2 linked regions of the Massilia litorea genome follow. Each later gene encodes a partner of the first gene's protein in a complex. Links are inferred from orthologs where the notes say so. Each region holds a gene or a part of one and is shown on either strand. Other genes may lie near its edges. The genes, in order: metK and groL.

Evidence for each region.
Region 2: the proteins of metK (region 1) and groL are in contact, whole or in part, in a cryo-EM structure (PDB 8P4O), measured with the Escherichia coli proteins. The link is inferred for Massilia litorea from one-to-one orthologs.

Annotation. Positions count from the first base shown.
Region 1 is NZ_CP062941.1:1,592,024-1,602,219, reverse strand. What follows is about bases 426-3,239. They hold metK (methionine adenosyltransferase), read right to left. Parts: upstream 2,509-3,239; coding sequence 1,342-2,508; downstream 426-1,341. Other genes in these bases: LPB04_RS07135 (lysophospholipid acyltransferase family protein), read left to right, coding at 2,695-3,239; ahcY (adenosylhomocysteinase), read right to left, coding at 426-925. In the rest of the region: more of ahcY, read right to left, coding at 1-425; more of LPB04_RS07135, read left to right, coding at 3,240-3,546; LPB04_RS07130 (LpxL/LpxP family acyltransferase), read left to right, coding at 3,543-4,406; dapF (diaminopimelate epimerase), read left to right, coding at 4,425-5,288; LPB04_RS07120 (tetratricopeptide repeat protein), read right to left, coding at 5,332-7,068; LPB04_RS07115 (porin), read left to right, coding at 7,535-8,584; LPB04_RS07110 (DUF484 family protein), read left to right, coding at 8,734-9,396; tyrosine recombinase XerC, read left to right, coding at 9,406-10,196. UniProt on the Escherichia coli protein: Catalyzes the formation of S-adenosylmethionine (AdoMet) from methionine and ATP.
Region 2 is NZ_CP062941.1:2,298,878-2,309,127, reverse strand. The notes cover bases 2,944-5,811. They hold groL (chaperonin GroEL), read left to right. Parts: upstream 2,944-3,488; coding sequence 3,489-5,135; downstream 5,136-5,811. Other genes in these bases: LPB04_RS10175 (YfeK family protein), read right to left, coding at 5,725-5,811; LPB04_RS10180 (UPF0158 family protein), read left to right, coding at 5,228-5,647; groES (co-chaperone GroES), read left to right, coding at 3,163-3,453. Also shown: LPB04_RS10225 (AraC family transcriptional regulator), read left to right, coding at 1-501; LPB04_RS10220 (hypothetical protein), read right to left, coding at 524-922; LPB04_RS10215 (metalloregulator ArsR/SmtB family transcription factor), read right to left, coding at 919-1,233; LPB04_RS10210 (EVE domain-containing protein), read right to left, coding at 1,299-1,766; LPB04_RS10200 (cell division protein ZapA), read right to left, coding at 2,082-2,393; LPB04_RS10195 (hypothetical protein), read right to left, coding at 2,390-2,665; more of LPB04_RS10175, read right to left, coding at 5,812-6,102; LPB04_RS10170 (hypothetical protein), read left to right, coding at 6,244-6,705; LPB04_RS10165 (glucokinase), read right to left, coding at 6,898-8,748; LPB04_RS10160 (alpha-glucosidase family protein), read right to left, coding at 8,748-10,250.

The sequences.
Region 1 (10,196 bases):
AATCCATCGTCACGACGCGATAGCCTTCCATGGCTGCCTGCAGGGCGCAGATAGGGTCGATTTCGGTGACCCAGACTTGCGCCGACAGGGCGCGCATCGCCTGGGCCGAACCTTTGCCCACGTCGCCGTAACCGGCGATGACGGCCACTTTACCGGCGATCATGACGTCGGTCGCGCGCTTGATGCCGTCGACCAGCGACTCGCGGCAGCCGTACAGGTTGTCGAACTTCGATTTCGTCACCGAGTCATTGACGTTGATGGCCGGGAAGGCGAGTTTGCCTTCCTGGTGCATCTGGTACAGGCGGTGCACGCCGGTCGTCGTTTCTTCGGTTACGCCCAGGATTTCCGGCAGGCGCTTCGAGTACCACTGCGGATCGGTTTTGAGGCGGCCTTTGATGGCGTTGAACAGGCAGATCTCTTCTTCCGAACCCGGCTTGTCGAGGACCGAGCTATCTGTCTCGGCGCGTGCGCCCAGGTGCAGCAGCAGGGTGGCATCGCCGCCGTCGTCGAGGATCATGTTCGAGTACACGGCATTGCCGGCGGCGTCGTTCGGCCACTCGAAGATGCGGTGCGTGTATTCCCAGTATTCGTCGAGGGTTTCGCCCTTGACGGCGAACACCGGCGTGCCGACCGAAGCGATCGCGGCGGCGGCGTGGTCCTGGGTCGAATAGATGTTGCACGAAGCCCAGCGCACCTGCGCGCCGAGCGCTTCCAGCGTGCGGATCAGCACGGCGGTCTGGATGGTCATGTGCAGCGAACCGGTGATGCGTGCGCCCTTCAGGGGTTGCGCAGCAGCGAATTCTTCCTGGATTGCCATCAGGCCCGGCATCTCGGTTTCGGCGATGCGGATTTCCTTCTCGCCCCAGGCGGCCAGGGAGATGTCGGCAATGTGGAAGTCTTGGGTGGTTTTCAGTACGGCGCTCATCACGCCCTCCTTTCAGTTAGAAAAAAGTAACGTGAGCGCAGTGTTGATGATCCGAGCCTGGCGAAAAGGAATCTTTTCGTCGCAACGCTCCTCGGAACGGGGTAGTTTAGCACGTCTGGACGACGGCGGCAGGGCGATGGAGCTGCTGCTGGGGCAATTTGTGCGGTTGCAACAAATTGCCCTGTCGAGATGGGGGTCTACCGTAGGGGTCATGGCGGCCAAGGGCCGCCATGACGGTTTCAGCGGGCTCTCGAGCCCACGCGTGCGGCGCTTGAATTGTCGCGCCAATTCATACCGGCACGCGACGTTTTCGCTCTGCGGTGACAGTGCGGTACGCATCGGCACGAACGCGTGGGCTCGAGAGCCCACCCTACGTTACGCCCCAGCCGCAGGGGGCTGGAGCGTCATCGGTACATCTACGCCAATCCCGCTTCGGCGCGCAGCAGCGCGGCCTTGTCGGTGCGCTCCCACGTAAATTCCGGCTCTTCGCGGCCGAAGTGGCCGTAGGCAGCCGTCTTGGCGTAGATCGGACGCAGCAGGTCGAGCATTTGCACGATGCCTTTCGGGCGCAAATCGAAATGTTCCATCACCAGCTGGGCGATCTTCTCGTCGGGGATGACGCCGGTGCCCTCGGTGTAGACCGTGATGTTGATCGGGCGCGCGACGCCGATGGCGTAGCTGACCTGCACCTGGCACTGGCGCGCCAGGCCGGCGGCGACGACGTTCTTCGCCACATAACGGGCGGCGTAGGCGGCCGAACGGTCGACCTTGGTTGGATCCTTGCCCGAGAAGGCGCCGCCGCCGTGCGGGGCTGCGCCGCCGTAGGTGTCGACGATGATCTTGCGGCCGGTCAGGCCACAGTCGCCCTGCGGACCGCCGATGACGAAGCGCCCGGTCGGGTTGACCAGATATTTCGTGTTCTCGAGCCATTCGCGCGGCAGGGTCGGCTTGATGATTTCCTCGATCACCGCTTCCTCGATCTGCGAGTGGGAGACGTCCGGGTGATGCTGGGTCGAGAGCACGACGGTGTCGACCGCTACCGGGCGGCCGTTGACGTAGCGCAGGGTCACCTGGGACTTGGCGTCCGGACGCAGCCAAGGCAGGCGGCCGTCCTTGCGCAGCTGCGACTGGCGCTCGACCAGGCGGTGTGCGTAATAGATAGCGGCAGGCATCAGCTCCGGCGTTTCGTCGCAGGCATAGCCGAACATCAAGCCCTGGTCGCCCGCGCCCTGGTCGAGGTCGATGCCGGCGCCTTCGTCGACGCCTTGCGCGATATCCGGCGACTGCTTGTCGTAGCAGACCATGACGGCGCAACCTTTATAGTCGATGCCGAAATCGGTGTTGTCGTAACCGATGCGCTTGATGGTGTTGCGCGCAACGCCGATATAATCCACGTTGGCGTGCGTCGTGATCTCGCCGGCCAGTACCACCAGGCCGGTGTTGCACAGCGTTTCGGCGGCGACGCGGGCGCGTGGATCCTGCTCGAGGATGGCGTCGAGAATCGCGTCCGAGATCTGGTCGGCGACTTTGTCGGGGTGGCCTTCCGAGACGGATTCGGAAGTAAAGAGATAATCGTTGGACATGAAGGCTCCAGTTACTGTGATCAAAAAACTGCCGCAGCAACCTGTGCCTGCGACGCTTTAGCGACATTTATATTCCGCTTCGCAAGTTGTCTATTAACTCGGCGGATCCTGCGTAAAGTGGTATTTTACGCTCCTTTAAGAAATTTTTGGCGGAGGGGCCTGCTTTGTTCCTCGACGCTGGTCAATATGCTAGTTATCTTATTCAGAGTCTTATCCGTATTTCCGCTACCTCTGCTCCACGCCCTGGGCGCGGCGCTGGGCTGGCTGGTGTATTTGTTGTCTCCCTCGTATCGGCGCCGCCTCGACGCCAACCTGGCCCAGGCCGGCTATAGCGACCAGCGCCGCGCTGCCGTCGCCGAGGCCGGCAAGGCCATCGTCGAGCTGGCTTTTGTCTGGTGCGGCAAGCCGGAGCGCGTTGCGCGCCATGCCACGGTCGAGAACTGGGACATGGTGCAACGCGTGCTCGACGCCGGGCGCGGCATCGTGTTCCTGACGCCCCACCTGGGCTGCTTCGAAATGACCGCCCAGCAGATCGCGCTGCACACGGCGCTCACCGTCATGTACCGCCCACCGAAGAAAAGCGCGCTGAAACCGCTGGTCGAGGGTGCCAGAGCCCGTCACAACCTGCACCTCGCGCCGGCCAACCTGTCGGGCGTGCGCATCCTTGCCAAAACCCTGAAAAGCGGCCAGCCGATCGGTTTATTGCCGGACCAGGTACCGCAGGAAGGAGAAGGCGTCTGGGCGCCCTTCTTCGGACGCCCTGCCTATACGATGACGCTGCCGGCGAAGCTGGCGCAACTGGGCAAGGCCGACATTTTGCTCGTCTATGCCGAGCGCCTTTCCAAAGGCCGCGGTTATGTCGTGCGCTTCGTCCCCTTCGAGGGTGACCTGACGGGTACTCCGGCCGAGCAGGCCGCCAGCATCAACCGGGCGATGGAAGCCCTGATTGCCCGTTGCCCAAGTCAGTATTTCTGGAGCTACAACCGTTATAAACAACCAGGTGGGGTGGCCGCGCCAGAGGCCGAGGCCGTGGCATGAGGGTCCTGATTGCCTTCCTGTGGCTGCTGCATTGGCTGCCACTGCCCGTGCTCGGGCGTTTCGGCGAAGCGATCGGCAGCCTGCTGTTCGTGGTGCTGGGCAAGCGCCGCCACATCACGCTGACCAACCTGCGCCTGTGCATGCCGGAATTGTCGGAAACCGAACGGCGTGCTCTGGCGCGCCAGCATTTCAGGGCCTACGCGCGCAGCATTTTCGAGCGCTCGATCCTGTGGTGGGCACCGGAAGCGCGGGTGCGCCAACTCATCCATGTCGAGGGCGCGGTGCCGCAGGCGGCGATGGAAGCCGGGCCGACGATTTTGTTGTGCCCCCATTTCGTTTGCCTCGACGTGGCCGGTGTCGCCTCGCGCGTGATCCCGGTGTGCAGCATGTATGTGCCGCAAAAGAACGCCGCCTTCGACAGGCTGCTGCGCCATGGCCGCGAACGCTACGGTCCGGTACGGCTGGTGACCCGTAAAGAGGGCATCAAGCCGATCCTGCGCGCACTGCGCGACGGCCTTCCCTACTTCATGCTGCCGGATATGGATTTCGGAGAAAAGGATGCCGAATTCGTGCCCTTCTTCGGCGTACCGGCAGCCACCCTGACGGCGCTCGGCCGGATCGCCGGCACCACCGGCGCCAAGGTGATCCCGGTAGTGGCCACCTACCTGCCGAACTACCAGGGCTGGCGCGTGCGCTTCTATCCGGCCTGGGAGAATTATCCGGGCGACGACATGCTCGCCGCGACGCGCCGCATGAACGCTTTTATTGAAGACCGGGTGCGCGAAGCGCCTGCCGAATATTTCTGGACGCATAAGCGGTTCAAAACCCGCCCAGCGGGCGAACCATCGCTCTACGATTGATGCATTACAACTAATCCTATGAAACTCAAGTTCACCAAGATGCAGGGCGCGGGCAACGATTTCGTCGTGATCGACGCCATCCACCAGCAGGTCGACCTCAGCGCCGCCCAATGGCAGCGCCTGGCCGACCGCCGCTTCGGCGTGGGCGCCGACCAGATCCTGATTGTGGAACGCCCGACCGTCGCCGGCGCCGATTTCCGCTACCGTATTTTTAATAGCGATGGCGGCGAAGTCGAACAGTGCGGCAACGGCGCGCGCGCCTTTGCCCGTTTCGTCAGCGACCAGGGCTTGAGTGGCGAACGCAGCATCCGGGTGCAGACCATGTCCGGCATCATCGCCCCGGCCCTGGAAGACGACGGCAGCGTGACGGTCGACATGGGCGCGCCCGTGCTGGAGCCGGCCGCGGTGCCCTTCGACAGCCAGGGCCTGGACGGCCTGCCGGAAGGACGAGACTTGCTGTGGCCTTTGAACCTGCAGTTGGGAGAGCGGCCACTGACCGTTCCGGTATCGGTCGTCTCGATGGGCAATCCGCATGCCGTGCAGACGGTGCCGGATGTCGACACGGCTCCGGTAGCGGAGCTGGGTCCGCAGGTCGAACATCACCCGCGCTTCCCGAAGCGGGTCAACGCCGGCTTCATGCAGGTCGTCGACCGCAATCACGTCAAACTGCGTGTATTCGAGCGTGGCGCCGGCGAAACCCTGGCCTGCGGCACCGGCGCCTGCGCGGCGGTCGTCGCCGGCATCCGGCGTGGATTGCTCGATTCGCCGGTGCGGGTATCGGCGCGCGGCGGGGAATTGTCGATCGCCTGGGCCGGCGAAGGCGCCCCGGTCTACCTGAGCGGCCCGGCCGTCACGGTGTTCGAAGGCGAGATCACTATCTAAATCAGGCGCCTGTCAGGAAAGCGCAGCCGGCCTGGCAATTTGTTCAGGCCGCCATACCGTAGGAAGGATTGCCGCGCTCCGGCGTGACCGGCGGGGTCAGCCTGCCGTCCGTATCGTCGAGCGTGCGTTCGCCCATGGCGGCATCGGCCATCAGGGTCCGCAGCCGGTACAGCCGCTGGCGGTAATTGCCTTCCGGCCCACCCGGTCCGCAATCGACGTTCTCGAACAGGCGCACGATGCGGTCGAGCGCCTGGCGTTCCGGGGCCGTATTGACCATGACCAGGCGCCGCTTGCTGCGCCCGTAGCTGGCGCGGATATCGATCACCAGGCAATGTCCCTGGTCGGCCGCGGTCACGTCGAGCAGCAGGGTTTCGGCCCGGCTGAGGCCAAACAGCGCCGCCAGTTCCAGCCGCGCCGCCAGCAGCGGGTGGGCGGACAGGTCGCCGACACAATCGCGCAACGCCCCGGTTTCGGTGTGGGACGCATCGTCGAGGCGCGGCGCGATCTTGCGCAGTGCCACGCCGGCTTCCGCATTGCCCTGTGCCGCCGCCTGCTGCAGCCAGAACACGGCGCGCACATCGTTGCTTTCGTTTTCGCGCCGCGCGCGCCAGGCATTGTTGCCGCATTCGAGCTGGGCGATCTCGTAACCCATATCCGCTGCCCGCTCGAGGTAGCGCTGGGCGTCGGCGACATTGCGTTGCGAGAACTCGGGTTTTAGATAGATGCGCGACAAGGCGTACCAGGCCTCGGCCAGGCCCTGCTCGCCCGCCAGCAGCAGCCAACGGATTGCCTTCTTGAAATTCGCTGCGCCCGTGCCGCCCTGGATCCGGGTGCCGTCGACCTGCATGCGCGCATACCACAGGCCGATGGCCAGTTGCGCATGGCGATCGTGCTCAGCGGCGGCCAGCTCCCAGAAGGCGTGGATCTCGTCGCTGCCCGCTTCCGCATTGCCCTTTCCTTCGGCCAGCAGGCGCGCCGTACGCGACAACAAGGTGACTTCGCCCGGTGCCAGGCGCCGGGTGTGTTTGCTGCCGCCGCTATCGACCAGCGCGCGCGCCAGCGGCAGCGCACGCGCCAGGTAGTCGTGCCAGGATTCGGCTGCCCAGCTCTGCTCGAGCAGCGCGAACTGCGCTTCGGCCAGGCCATTGTCGGCCGCCCGCCGCAGCCAGGGTTGGCCTGCCGCCGCTGCCGTGCCCGCATCCGCGGCGCCGGGGCGCGCGGTGGCGCGCCGCTCGCTCACCTGTCCCGCCCGGTCGCGTGGCGGCGCGGCCGGATGCTGCACTGCAACAGCGACACTACCCATGCCCATGCCCGTGCCGGACGCGGCGGCAAGACTCATGCCCGCCTGAATACTTGCGGCGATTTCCGGCCGGCGCGCCAGCAGCCATTGCGCTTCGGCGAAGCCGGCGCGCGCGGCCTCTTCGAGCGCGTGCACGGCTTTGGCGTGGAGCGCATCGGGCGCCGCGCGGCCGTCTTCCAGCAGCAACTGGGCCAGGACCAGTCCAGCGCGCAGGTTGCCACCGTCGTAGGCGCGTTCGTACCACGGCGTCAGCGGCGTGCCGTGTGCCCGCGCCAGGTCGAGCGGAATGTGGCTGCCGATCAGTTCGCAGGACTCGGCACAGCCCTGGCGCGCCGCCCGGTCGAGCCAGTGCAGCGCCGTCGGCAGGCTGCGCGGCAGGCCGGCGCTGCCGAACAGGTAGCGCTTGCCCAGTTCGAGCTGCGCCTCGGCGCGGCCACTGCGGGCGCCACGGATGATCGCCAGTTCTTCACGATTAGCCATCGGTTGTCTTCATCAATTGGTGGGCAGGCGTGGGTGGGCAAGCGTGTACAGGCGGGATCGGCGGAACGCGGCGACGGGTCGGCTGTCGCTGGCAAAGTTGCCAATATACAAGAAGATCCCGGATCACGCCCACACCCATCGGTTCAAGGGAAGTCTAAGCCAGCGTTGGGGTGCAAACTTCCCGAACAGCTTGAAGATTGATATCGAACAAGCGCATCGAAACGATGCGGAACTCCGCTACCTTGCAGTGCGTCAAGCCCAAAATGGGGCCTTTTCCGGGCTCAGGCGTTTCGAAAATACAACAGCACGATTGGTTAAATTGGCTTTCCACCAACTCGAACGGTCATAATTCACCAATCCGGCAATCTTGACGCGTTAAGCCTTTAAGGTTCACTCGTCCGAGTGTTCAGCAAACAAAGTCTCAACGCTCTTTGGATTCCGATTCATCTTCTAAGGATACAAATAAATGAAAAAATCTCTGATGGCAGTCGCACTCGTCGGCGCATTCGCCGGTGTGGCCCATGCACAGACCGCCGTGCAAATCTACGGCACCATCGATGCTGGCGTTCAAAAGCGCACCGGTCAGACCCTGACCATCGGCAAGCGCGCGTCGAACACCCTGGGCTTCAAGGGCACCGAAGATCTGGGCAACGGCCTGAAGGCACTGTTCCAACTGGAAATCCGCTACGAGCCGGACACCGGCACCGTCGAAAACGGCAGCCGTCCGCTGTTCCAGGGTCAGAGCCGCGTCGGCCTGCAGGGTGACTTCGGTATGGTCCGCATCGGTCGCGGCCTGACCCCGTACCAGGAAACCGTCGGCGCCTTCGAGCCGTTCCACGCACTGCCACACCAGGCTGGTTTCTACACCGACCTGGCAGTCGCCGGCTACAACTCGGCACCGCTGGATCCAGCCGGCAGCTCGAACAACCGCTGGTCGAACGCCTTCTGGTACAACACGCCAGTCGTGAGCGGCTTCCAGCTGAACACCGCGATCGCCACCAAGGAAAACAACGGCGGCCCGGCAATCGGCACCCTGTACCCAGTGGGCGCCCAGGCATCGGCCAACCCGTTCTCGGTGTCGGCAACCTACAACAACGGTCCTGCAGCAGTCATGCTGGGCTACGAGCGTAACGCCGTCGAATCGAAAGTCATGTCGATCGGCGCCGCGTTCAACGCGACCCCGGAACTGAAACTGACGGCCCTGTACACCCGTCAGGACCAGGACAATATCCTGGTGACCCTGCCAGCCGGCTCGGGTGCGAAGACCAACGCATGGGTGCTGGGCGCCAACTACACCATGGGCCCAGGCAAGTTCCTGGCAGGCTATGGCCAGAAGGATCCGGACAACTCGTTCAAGACCAAGCAACTGTCGCTGGGTTACGAGTACAGCCTGTCGAAGCGTACCTACGTCTACGTCGATGCATCGCGCAAGGACGGCCCACAGTCGCAGGCCAACCGTGCCGTCGACCCAGGTGCGGTCAACTTCTACACGATCGGCGTGAACCACTCGTTCTAAGCTGATGCGGACGCAAGTCCGCCAGAGTTGAATCTGGAAAAGGCAGGGACCGGCAACGGTTCCTGCCTTTTTTGCGTCACCCTTTTCTGTCCGCCGCCCTGCCCCGCTGCGGTAGAATTGCGCACACCCTATTTCTTGCAAGATTACCGATGACTGTCACCCTGGACTCCGCCGCCGTCGCCCAATACCTGGCCGACCACCCGCGCTTTTTTGAAGAACATGCCGGCCTGCTGGGCGAAGTCAAACTGTCGAGCCCGCTGACCGGAAAGGCCGTGTCGCTGCAGGAGCGGCAAATGGAAGTCATGCGCGCCAAGTACAACGCGCTCGAGCTGCGCATGGCTGAGCTGATGCGTACGGCCGCCGACAACACCGTCATCCTGAACCGCTTTCATGCCTGGCACCTGGCCTTATTGAAATCGACCGGTGGCGCGGCGCTGGCGCGCGACCTGGTCGACGCCCTGGTGACGCAGTTCGGCGTGCCGCAAGCGACGCTGCGCCTGTGGAATGTGCGCCCCGAGCATGCCGACGCCTGGTTTGCAGCCGACGTGGCCGAGGATGCGCGCCTGTTCGCCGCCAGCCTGCGCGCGCCGTATTGCGGTCCGAACAAGGATTTCGAAGCCCTGCGCTGGCTCGACGAAGCCGACGGCGTGCGCTCGACCGTGCTGCTGCCGCTCACGAGCGAGGGCGTCAGCTTCGGCCTGCTGGTGATGGGTTCGCCCGACGCCGAGCGTTTCAGCCCGGTGATGGCGACCGATTTTCTGGTCCAGCTGGGCCAGTCCGCGAGCGCCGCGCTGGCACCGCTGCGCGCCTGAGGCCAGTTAATGGACACGGCGCGCGAAGACTGGGCCGGGCGCTACCTGCGCGAACTGGCCACCCAGCGCCAGCTGTCCGAACACACGATCGCCGCCTACCGGCGCGACCTGGCCGAGCTCGGCAACCTGGCCGGGCACGATGACTGGCCGGCTCTGACCCATGCCGACATGCGCCGCTTCGCCGCGCGCCTGCATGCCGGCGGCCAGGAACCGCGTTCGATTGCCCGCAAACTGTCGGGCTGGCGCGGTTTTTACGGCTGGCTGTCGCGCCAGATTTCCCTGCCGGCCAACCCGGTCGAAGGCGTGCGCGCCCCGCGCCGTCCCAAGACCCTGCCGAAAGCCCTGGCGGTCGACGCCACCGTCCAGCTGCTGGAAGCGAACCGCCACGGCCATCCGGAGCCAAGCGAACTGTGCAATCGCGCGATGTTCGAACTGCTGTATTCGAGCGGGTTGCGGGTGTCGGAACTGGCCGGGCTCGACCTGGCTTATACGCATGCCGATGGCGCCACTTCGCTCGGTTGGTTCGATGCGGCGGCCGGCGAAGTCGTGGTCACCGGCAAGGGCAATAAAATGCGCCGGGTACCGGTCGGCGGCCCGGCGCGCGCAGCATTGGACGCCTGGCTCGCGGTGCGTCCGCCGGCGAAGGACGGCAGCGCCGCCCTGTTCGTGTCGACCCGCGGCACCCGCATCACCCCGCGCGTGGTGCAGCAGCGATTGAAGAGCCACGCACTCCAGGCCGGCTCGCCCGTCCACGTGCACCCGCACGTGCTGCGCCATTCCTTCGCTTCGCACCTGCTCCA
Region 2 (10,250 bases), 700 kb from region 1 along the record:
CATATGCCGCTGGCCGAGATCGCTGGGCTGGGGCCGACACTCGATCTGCTGTTCGGCGAGGCGGCAGGCACGGCGCCCGGCCGCGAATTGATCCTGGACCGGCTGTGCGATGTGTTGCTGGTCCAGGTAGTGCGTCGCGAATTCGACAACGGAAAATTGTCGCTGGGCTTATTGGCCGGCCTGGCGGACCGCCAGGTGTCGGCGGCGCTGACGGCGATCCACGAGCGCCCGCACGAGCTGTGGACCCTTGCCGCACTGGCCAGGCTCGCCGGCATGTCGCGCGCCAGCTTCGTGGAACATTTCCGCGAGGTGATGGGGATTCCGCCCGGCGAATATCTCAGCCGCTGGCGCATCGCCCTCGGCGGCAGGCTGCTGCGCCAGGGCATGCCGGTCAAACTCGTCAGCAGCCGCACGGGCTATACGAGTCCGTCCACGTTTACGCGCGCCTTTACTGCGCAGATGGGTGCTTCGCCGCGCGAATGGCTGAAGCGGGCCGCCTGAGTTGCCTGAGGCGGCGCCCTCCTCAACCGCGGGCGGCCGCCGAACCGGCGCCGAAGCAGCGCCACAGGGCCGCGGCCAGCGCCACGATCAGCACGCCACCGCCGAGCAGGTGCGCGGAGGCCAGCGGCGCGAACAGCATGGCCAGCATGTAGCCGAGTCCGCCCAGCACCAGGCTCCAGCCAGCGAAGCGGCGCGCCGCCTGCTCGGCCTGGGGCGAGCAGCGCAAGCGCGCCAGCGCCGTCAGCGATTTCGGAATCGCGTTCGCGTAGAACACCACGACAAAGCCGAGCAAGGCACCGGTCAGGCGTTGCGACCACTCGAGCGACAAGTGTTCCGGCGCGGCCCATTTCAGGGCTGCGCACGCGCCGACGATCATTACCGCACCAAGCAAGGCACGGCCCAGCGGGAAAGTGCTTTTCATGACTTCTCCTCGTTCGATCCGACATCGAGATGGCCGGGTTGCGGCCGCGTGACCTGCAATCCAAACGTCTGGGCAAAGGCAAGCAAGGCCTCTTCCAGCACCGACAGCTTCAAGCGGTACGTAACCGTGCGCCCCTGCTTGTCGGCCTCGATCAGGCCGGCGTTGACGAGCACGGCGAAGTGCGCCGACATGGTCGGCTTGGAAACGTCGAACATCGCCGCCAATTCTCCCGCACCGATGGGTCCGGCCTGCAGCAGCTGCAACACCTTGCGGCGGGTCGGATCGGAGAGGGCTTTGAATACGGTGCTCATGGAATCGATTATTAGCTAACCATCGAACTATTGCAAGCGCTTTCGCGCACCGAACCGCAAGCTCCTCAATCTTTCGTGCGCACGAATTCCAGGATCGCATTCCACTGCCCGCTCGTCACCGGCGAAATGGAAAGGCGGCTGCCTTTCTGCAGCAGGACCATGTCTTCCAATACGGGCATGGCGCGCATCTCGGCCAGCGTCAAATAGCGCCCCTTTTCTTTCGCCTGGACGTCGACCGATATCCAGCGCGGCTGCGCCTGTGTCGCTTTCGGGTCGAAGTATTTGCCGGCACTGTCGAATTGGGTAGCGTCGGGATAAGGGCCGCTCGCCACTTCCGCTATTCCCGCGACACCGGGAACGGCGCAACTGGAGTGATAAAACAGGATGCCGTCGCCGATTTGCATGGCGTCGCGCATGAAATTGCGGGCCTGATAGTTTCTTACGCCGAACCAGGCGACGGTCTGGCCCGGTGCGGCGAGAACGTCGTCGAAACTGACTTCATCGGGCTCGGATTTCATCAACCAGTAGCGCATCGGATCTCCTGAAAAAAAAGCAGGCCGATAAAACCTGCGCGCGTAAAAAAGCGGCTGCGTGCTTTTGCTCGCAACCGCTTCATGGAATGTAGCCCCGCCTGTGCCGTTTTTTGCCGGCATCCCGAACCTGATGGCTCAAGGTGGTCACAGTCAGTTCAATTTCGGGTTCGTCGAACTAGCGACGCTCACGCCCATCAAACACTATCCCGCAACCTATGCATGTAAATGGTTCAAGGAATATATGGCAATCTCGAACACCGCAGGGTGCCTCGCAGTTTACTCGCTTGAACCGTCATGTCAAACGAATTTGCCCGGTCAGGACAAATTTTCCTGCGGCGCCAGGGTGTGGTCGAGGACCTTGTGCATCGCTTCGAGTTTTTGTTTCACTTCGAGCATCGTCATGTCCGACAGCGGTCCCTGCGGCGACTTCACCGAGAGGAATTCCGCGGCCACGCTGAGCGCGGCCATGACCGCGATGCGGTCGTTGCCCTTGACCTTGCCCGAATCGCGCAGCGCGGTCATCTTGCCGTCGAGATAGCGCACGGCATCGCGCAGCGTCGCCTGTTCGCCTTCCTTGCAGGCCAGGCGGTAAGGCTGGCCCATGATCGTCACATCCAGGTAAATCATCGGGCAGCCTCGGCATCCAGGGGTTCGGCGGCGTCTGCCGCGCTCTCTTCCGCGCTACCTTCCGCGTCTTCCGCTTCTTCCGGCGCAGGCAATTGCTCGATCACGGCTTCGACCTTGTGCTGGACCTCGACAAGGCGTTCGACGAGCGCCATGTTCACTTCGTTCAGTAACAGGTTGGTCTGGCGCAGTTGCGCATTCTCGCTGCGCAGCGACACGACCAGCTCGGCGAGCCGCTCGATTTTGTCGGATAGGTCTTGGAATTCGGAAATCATTCGTAACTATAGGTCTGTTCTGGTTAGACAGTCAACAGGAGAGCACAGCCTGCGCCCTGCCCGGCGGGGACCACAGTGTATAGCGTCGCGGCGGGTAGCCGCGCGCGGCAAGGCTTATCTGGCTGCATTTCGGTAGCAGCGCTGCGCCTGCATATCCGGAAGCGCAGTCCTTATCGCCTTCCATCCCCTCGTTTGACACCGATCAATTCCCCACCAACAGTGCGTCAGCCGTCTTGGCATCGGTGCTAGTCTCTCCGCTCCGTACCTGCGCCGGCCACGGCCCAGCAAGCTGCCGCGTCATCCCGGCAGTTGAGGCAAAACAAGCTCTTGCAATTTATTTTGCAACATCGCCGCTTGAAATACCCTGATGTCGTCCCTATAATTAGCACTCGTTAGATGAGAGTGCTAACAACCTCTTTCAAAGCTGCGGCGCAGTATGCGACGCGGCAATCAACGCAAACAAAGCTAGTCCAAACCACTGAATAAAGGAGTTTTGCATGAACCTTCGCCCTCTGCACGATCGCGTTATCGTGAAGCGTCTCGACCAGGAAACCAAGACTGCCTCCGGCCTGATCATCCCTGATGCAGCCGCCGAGAAGCCGGACCAGGGCGAGATCCTCGCCGTCGGCAATGGCAAAGTCCAGGACAACGGCACGCTGCGTGCACTGGAAGTCCAGGTTGGCGACCGCGTCCTGTTCGGCAAGTACTCGGGCCAGACCGTCAAGGTCGACGGCCAGGAACTGCTGGTGATGCGCGAAGAAGACATCATGGCCGTGCTGGTCAAGTAATCCTCCCCTCAGAATATCTCTCGGAGAAATAAAAAATGGCAGCTAAAGAAGTAATTTTCGGCGACGCAGCGCGCGCCAAGATGGTTGAAGGCGTCAACATCCTCGCCAATGCAGTCAAGGTCACCCTGGGTCCTAAAGGCCGCAACGTCGTGCTGGACCGCTCGTTCGGCGCCCCGACCGTCACCAAGGACGGCGTCTCGGTCGCGAAAGAGATCGAACTCAAAGACAAGCTCATGAACATGGGCGCGCAGATGGTCAAGGAAGTCGCTTCGAAGACCAGCGACAACGCCGGCGACGGCACCACCACCGCGACCGTGCTGGCACAAGCCATCGTGCGCGAAGGCATGAAGTTCGTTGCCGCCGGCATGAACCCGATGGACCTGAAGCGCGGCATCGACAAGGCAGTTGCTGCCACCGTCGAAGAGCTGGCCAAGATCTCCAAGCCATGCACCACCTCGAAAGAAATCGCCCAGGTCGGCGCGATCTCGGCCAACTCGGACTACTCGATCGGCGAGCGCATCGCTGAAGCGATGGAAAAAGTCGGCAAGGAAGGCGTCATCACCGTCGAAGACGGCAAGTCGCTGAACGACGAACTCGACATCGTCGAAGGCATGCAGTTCGACCGCGGCTACCTGTCGCCTTACTTCATTAACAACCCGGACAAGCAAGTCGCCATCCACGACAATCCGTTCGTTCTGCTGTGCGACAAGAAGATCTCGAACATCCGTGACCTGCTGCCGGTACTGGAGCAAGTTGCAAAGGCCGGCCGTCCGCTGGTGATCGTCGCCGAAGACATCGAAGGCGAAGCGCTGGCGACCCTGGTCGTCAACAACATCCGCGGCATCCTGAAGACCGTTGCCGTCAAGGCGCCTGGCTTCGGCGACCGTCGCAAGGCCATGCTGGAAGACATCGCTGTCCTGACCGGCGGCCAGGTGATCGCGGAAGAAGTCGGCCTGACCCTGGAAAAGGTCACGCTGGCTGAACTCGGCCAGGCCAAGCGTATCGAAGTCGGCAAGGAAAACACCATCATCATCGACGGTGCAGGTTCGGCTGAAAACATCGAAGCGCGCGTCAAGATGGTGCGCGTCCAGATCGAAGAAGCGACCTCGGACTACGATCGCGAAAAGCTGCAAGAGCGCGTGGCCAAGCTGGCCGGCGGCGTTGCCGTGATCAAGGTTGGCGCTGCCACCGAAGTCGAAATGAAGGAAAAGAAAGCACGCGTGGAAGACGCGCTGCACGCCACCCGCGCAGCCGTTGAAGAAGGCATCGTGCCAGGCGGCGGCGTCGCCCTGCTGCGTGCCCGCGCCAACCTGCAAGTCAAGGGCGACAACCCTGACCAGGAAGCCGGCATCAAGATCGTCCTGCGCGCAATGGAAGAGCCGCTGCGCATGATCGTCCAGAACGCAGGCGAAGAAGCATCGGTCGTCGTCTCGGCAGTGCTGGGCGGCACCGGCAACTACGGCTACAACGCCGCCAACGGCACCTACGGCGACATGGTCGAAATGGGCGTGCTGGACCCAGCCAAGGTCACCCGCTCGGCACTGCAAAACGCAGCGTCGATCGCCGGCCTGATGCTGACCACCGACTGCATGGTGTCGGAACTGGCTGAAGACAAGCCAGCCGGCGGCATGGGCGGCATGGGTGGTATGGGCGGCATGGGCGGTATGGACGGCATGATGTAATGTCCTTGGGCGCCGGTTCGCCGGCGCCCTGCTGCAGTTTGAAAAGCCCGCACGGTTCGCGCCTTGCGGGCTTTTACTTTTGGGAGATTGCGATGCCTGTCGTGAATGCGGAAGACCTCGAGGATGCGGTATTGATTGTGTCGGAGCCGGGAACCCCGGACAAAGCCTGGGTATCCCTCGATACGGGCCAGGTGCACATCCGCTCGGAGATGGTCGATGGGGAACTGGCGTCCCTGCCGGACGATATCGATACCTCGGAGCGCTACATTTCCGTGCCACACATGAGCGAGCTCGATCTCGGGCTGGAACTGGTGTTCGATTTCGCCGACGCAGCGATGGCTGACGATGCCGATCGCGTACGCCAGATGTTCAAGCGTTCGGATGCGTATCGCCATTTCAGCGAACTGGTCGAGGAGCGTGGCCTGACGGAGCGCTGGCATGACTTCCGCGAGGCGCAGACGCGGGCGGTGCTGGCGGGGTGGTGCGAGGAGAACGGTTTGCAGTTGGGCTAGCATCCGCGTGGGCATGCCCACGCATGTGCGGCTGCAAACCGTTCGCGTGAAAACACTGCCCGGGACCGGCGCACGATTTACTGGCTCGCCTTCCCCCGAAACCGCTTCAACTCCTCCTTCATATACACCGCGCTGGCCACCGCCTTCCCTCCCCCGCACTTCACGAGATACGGCTTGCCGCTCATGCTGCTCTGCGTCGCTCCACGCTCGATGAACGACTCCGCGTTCGTGACCAGGTCGCGCTTGACGAGGTAGTCGTACTTCTTCTGCAGATGCGCACGCGCCTCCGACCCGTCGTGCCAGCTGCCGTTGCGGTTGAACTGGCAGCCCGGCGTCGCCACGTAGTCGAGCAGGTGCGCAATCTCGGCCTGCGCCTTCGGTTCCGGCGCCGCAAGCGCCGCGCCGTGCAGGGTGGCGACCAGCAGCATGGCGCCCGCAAATCGAAATACGGTCATCGTGTTTCCTCCGGGGTGGCAAACGAACATGCGACGAGTCTAGCACCCACACCGGGAAGCGTCCGTCAGGCCGGCATGCCGAGATTGCCCGGCATCTACACATCGGCTAGTATGGCCGCACGTTTTCCACGAGGTTCCATCATGATTTCACGCGGCGCACAGTTGCTGAGTTTCTCCCTGCTGGCCGCGGCCCTGCTTGCCGGCTGCAAGGACAGGCAGCCGCCGGCCGCGCCGCCGCAGCCGGCCAAGCCCATCGTGCAGCAGAAGGCCGAACCGGCCGTCACGCGCGAACAGGCGATGGCCGCACTGCTGGCGTTGCCGGAAGTGAAGGCCTGGTCGCAGGACATCGAAAAGCGCTCGCGCGGCAAGGCGCACGGGGCCGTGATCGAAGACGACCCGACACCGCGCGTCATCAACGGCATGTCGTACTGGCAGCTGAGTTTTGTCGAGAACCGTGCGGACAAGGTGCAGCGGCGCGAGAGTTTTCTGGTGGCGAAAACGGGCGAGCAGATTCTGGTGGACGACACGGCGAACGATACGGTGGTATCGCTCGACGAGTGGCGGCGCGGGATTCGGCGGGTGGAGACCAAATCGGCGGATTGATGTTGCGCGACGCGAAATCGACAACATCGTTAACGGACGCATGACGCAGGGTGGGCTCTTGAGCCCACGCGGTCGAACCATGAAGCAGTCGAAACGAGTACCGACATTTTTTCGCGCGCGTGAGCGATGGTGTTGAAGCCGCATCGACGCACATGTCAGACCGCGTGGGCACAAGTGCCCACCCTACGTTTCTCAACTGTCCAGGTGTGAAATCAAGAGCCTGCGCTGCTCGACGTCGCCTTCTCGCCCATTATGCGCATCGACCGACAAGCCCACCGCCATGATGTCGATGAACAGCAGCTGCAGGATCCGCGAAATCATCGACAGGAACACAGTGCTGTCCTCGGCGTGATCGACCGCCAGGCACACGCTGGCCTTGCGTGCGAGCGGCGACTGGCTGTTGCCGATGGCGATGACGTCGGCGCCGCGCGAACGGGCGATGTCGACCGCCTGCAGCAGCTCCGGCAAGCGCCCCGAATTCGAGATCGCGATCACCACGTCGCCCGGCCCGAGCAGATCCGCCGCCAGCGCGAACAGGTGCGAGTCGCCGTACAGCGCGGTCGGAATCCGGAAGCGGAAGAATTTATGCTGGCCGTCGAGCGCCACCACGCGCGCATTGCCCAGCGCGTAAAACTCGACCCGGCGTGCGCGGCTCACCAGCTCGATCGCACGGTCCAGCGTGTGCACGTCGAGCCCGTCGCGGAATTTCAAAATCGCCGACACGGTGTTGTCGATCACCTTCGCCGACAGGTCATGCGTGCTGTCGCTGTTCCTCACCTGGCTGTGGCGCACCGGGATCGCACCGGTCAGGCTGCTCGCGAACTTCAGTTTGAAATCGGCCAGGCCGAGGAAGCCGAGCGAGCGGCAGAAGCGGATCACGGTCGGCTGCGAGACTTCCGCGCCGCGCGCGATATCCGCGATCGGTTCGTTCAGCACCAGGCGCGGCTGCTCGAGCACGAGCGTCGCCACGCGCTGCTCGGCGGGCGTGAGCTCGTGGCGCAGCCCCTTGATGCGGTCCATCAGCGTGTTGGCGCCGCTACGGCCACGCAGGTGTTCGGAGAGGATGGTCGCGACCCCGTGGAAGGCGGGGTTCGGCGTCGTGATGACATAGGTCGGAATGTCGGCCAGGTAGTGCGAGAAGCGTCCCTTGGCCTCGAAGCGCGCGCGGAAGGGAGAGCGTGCGAACCACTCCCCCATGCGCGGCACGATGCCGCCGCCAATAAAAATGCCGCCGAAGGCGCCCAGGGTCACGGCGAGATTCGCCGCCGCGGCGCCCAGCATGCCGCAGAAGACTTCCAGCACCTCGATGCACAGGGCATCGTTTTCATCCAGGCCCGCGGCCAGGATGTCGGCGGCCGTACGGCCTGGGGCCTGCACGCCATTGCGCAAGGCCAGCGCCTCATGGATCAATTCCATGCCGGGCCCGGAAATCAGGCGTTCGTTCGACACGTGCTGCCAGGCGCGCCAGGCGTGCCGCAGGATCGCGAACTCGCGCTCGTCGCCGGGCGCGAAGTTCACGTGGCCGCCTTCGCTGCCCAGGGTGACGAAGCCGTCGCTCGTGGGAATCAGGCCCGAGACGCCGAGGCCCGTTCCCGGCCCCAGCACGCCGATGACGGCATTCGCCGCCGGCTTGCCGCCGCCGACCTGCAGCAGGTCGGCAGGCAGCAGCACGGGAATGGCCATCGCCAGCGCCGTGAAATCGTTCACCACCAGCAGCGTCGACAGGCCCAGCTCGCGCCGCACCGCCTCGGTCGAGAATTCCCAGGCGCGGTTCGTCATGCGTACCTGGTCGCCGTTGACGGGATTGGCCACCGCAAAGGCGGCGTGCTGCAGGTTCAGGTCGAGGTGGTCGCGCAGGTAGAAGCGCACCAGCGAATCGACACCGTCGAACTCCTCGCACTTCAACACGGCCACATGGCGGAAGGTGCCGGGCGCCGTCTGCAGTGCGAAGCGCGCGTGCGTGGCGCCGATATCGGCCAGCAGGCGCGGGCCGTCGGCGAACGCGGTGCGCTCGAATTTCTCGGCGTCGGGCGCGTTGCCCATCAGGCGAGCGTACCGAACCAGGCGCCGTAAGCCGGCAGCGTGACGCGGCCGTTTGCCGCTTCGCCCGGCAGGCCGTGGCCTTCCAGGTCGTGCGCGCCCGCCGTCTCCGGCCAGGCTATCGTTACCGGCGCGTTCGACAGGTTGAAGGCGGCCAGCACGGTCGGCTCTCCATCGAGCGTGCGGCGCAGCGCCAGCACCGGCTCCGGCGCATCGAAGAAGGAGATGTCGCCACGGGTCAGCTGCGGCAGCTTCTGGCGCCAGTGGATGATGCGGCGCGCCGCGTTCAAGGCCGATGCGGAGTCGAACTCCTGCTGCGACACGGACGCGGCAAGATGCGGCACCGCGACCGGCAGCCAGGGCGTGCCGGTGGTGAAGCCGGCGTTGGGCGCGGCATTCGTCCACGGCATCGGGGTGCGGCAGCCGTCGCGGCCCTTGAATTCCGGCCAGAAGGTGATGCCGTACGGGTCCTGCAGCAGTTCATACGGCACATCCGCTTCCGGCAGCGCCAGTTCGTCGCCCTGGTACAGGCAAGGCGTGCCTTTCAGGGACAGCTGCATCGCCAGCACCATCGCCGCGAACGCCACTGGCGCATCCTCGCCGCGCCAGCGCGTGACGACGCGGATCGCATCGTGGTTACCGACCGACCAGGACGCCCAGCCGCCTTTGACGCGCGCTTCGAATTCCTCGACCTGGGTGCGGATGTGCGCGGCCGTGAACTGCGGCGTGAGCAGGTTGAAACTGTAGGCCATGTGCAGCTTGTCGCCGTCGGCCGTGTACTCGGCCATGCAGGCCAGGGCGTCGTCGGCACCGACTTCGCCGATCGAGACGGCGCTGTATTCGTTCAGCAGCGCGCGGATCTGCTGCAGGAAGGCGATGTTTTCCGGACGCGTCTTGTCGTAGATGTGGGACTGCATGCCGTAGGGGTTGACGTCGGTGACCGAGGCCGTGTCGCGGGTGGTCGCCGGCGGATTGCTGCGCAGCTGGGTGTCGTGGAAGTGGTAGTTACACGCGTCCATGCGCACGCCGTCGACGCCGCGCTCGAGCCAGAAACGCAGCGCGTCCAGGTGGGCCTTCTGCACGTCCGGGTTATGGAAGTTCAGTTGCGGCTGGCTGACCAGGAAGTTGTGCATGTAGTACTGCTTGCGGCGCGTGTCCCACTGCCAGGCGGAGCCGCCGAAGACCGACATCCAGTTGTTCGGCGGGTTGCCGTCCGGGGCAGCGTCGGCCCAGACATACCAGTCGGCCTTCGGGTTGTCGCGGCTGGAGCGGCTCTCGGCGAACCACGGGTGCGCATCGGCCGTGTGCGCCATCACCTGGTCGATCATGATTTTCAGGCCGAGCGAATGCGCCTTGGCGACCATCGCGTCGAAGTCGGCCAGGGTGCCGAACAGCGGATCGACGTCGCAGTAGTCGGAGATGTCGTAACCGAAGTCCTTCATCGGCGACTTGAAGTAAGGGGACAGCCAGACGATGTTCACGCCCAGGCTCGCGATGTAGTCGAG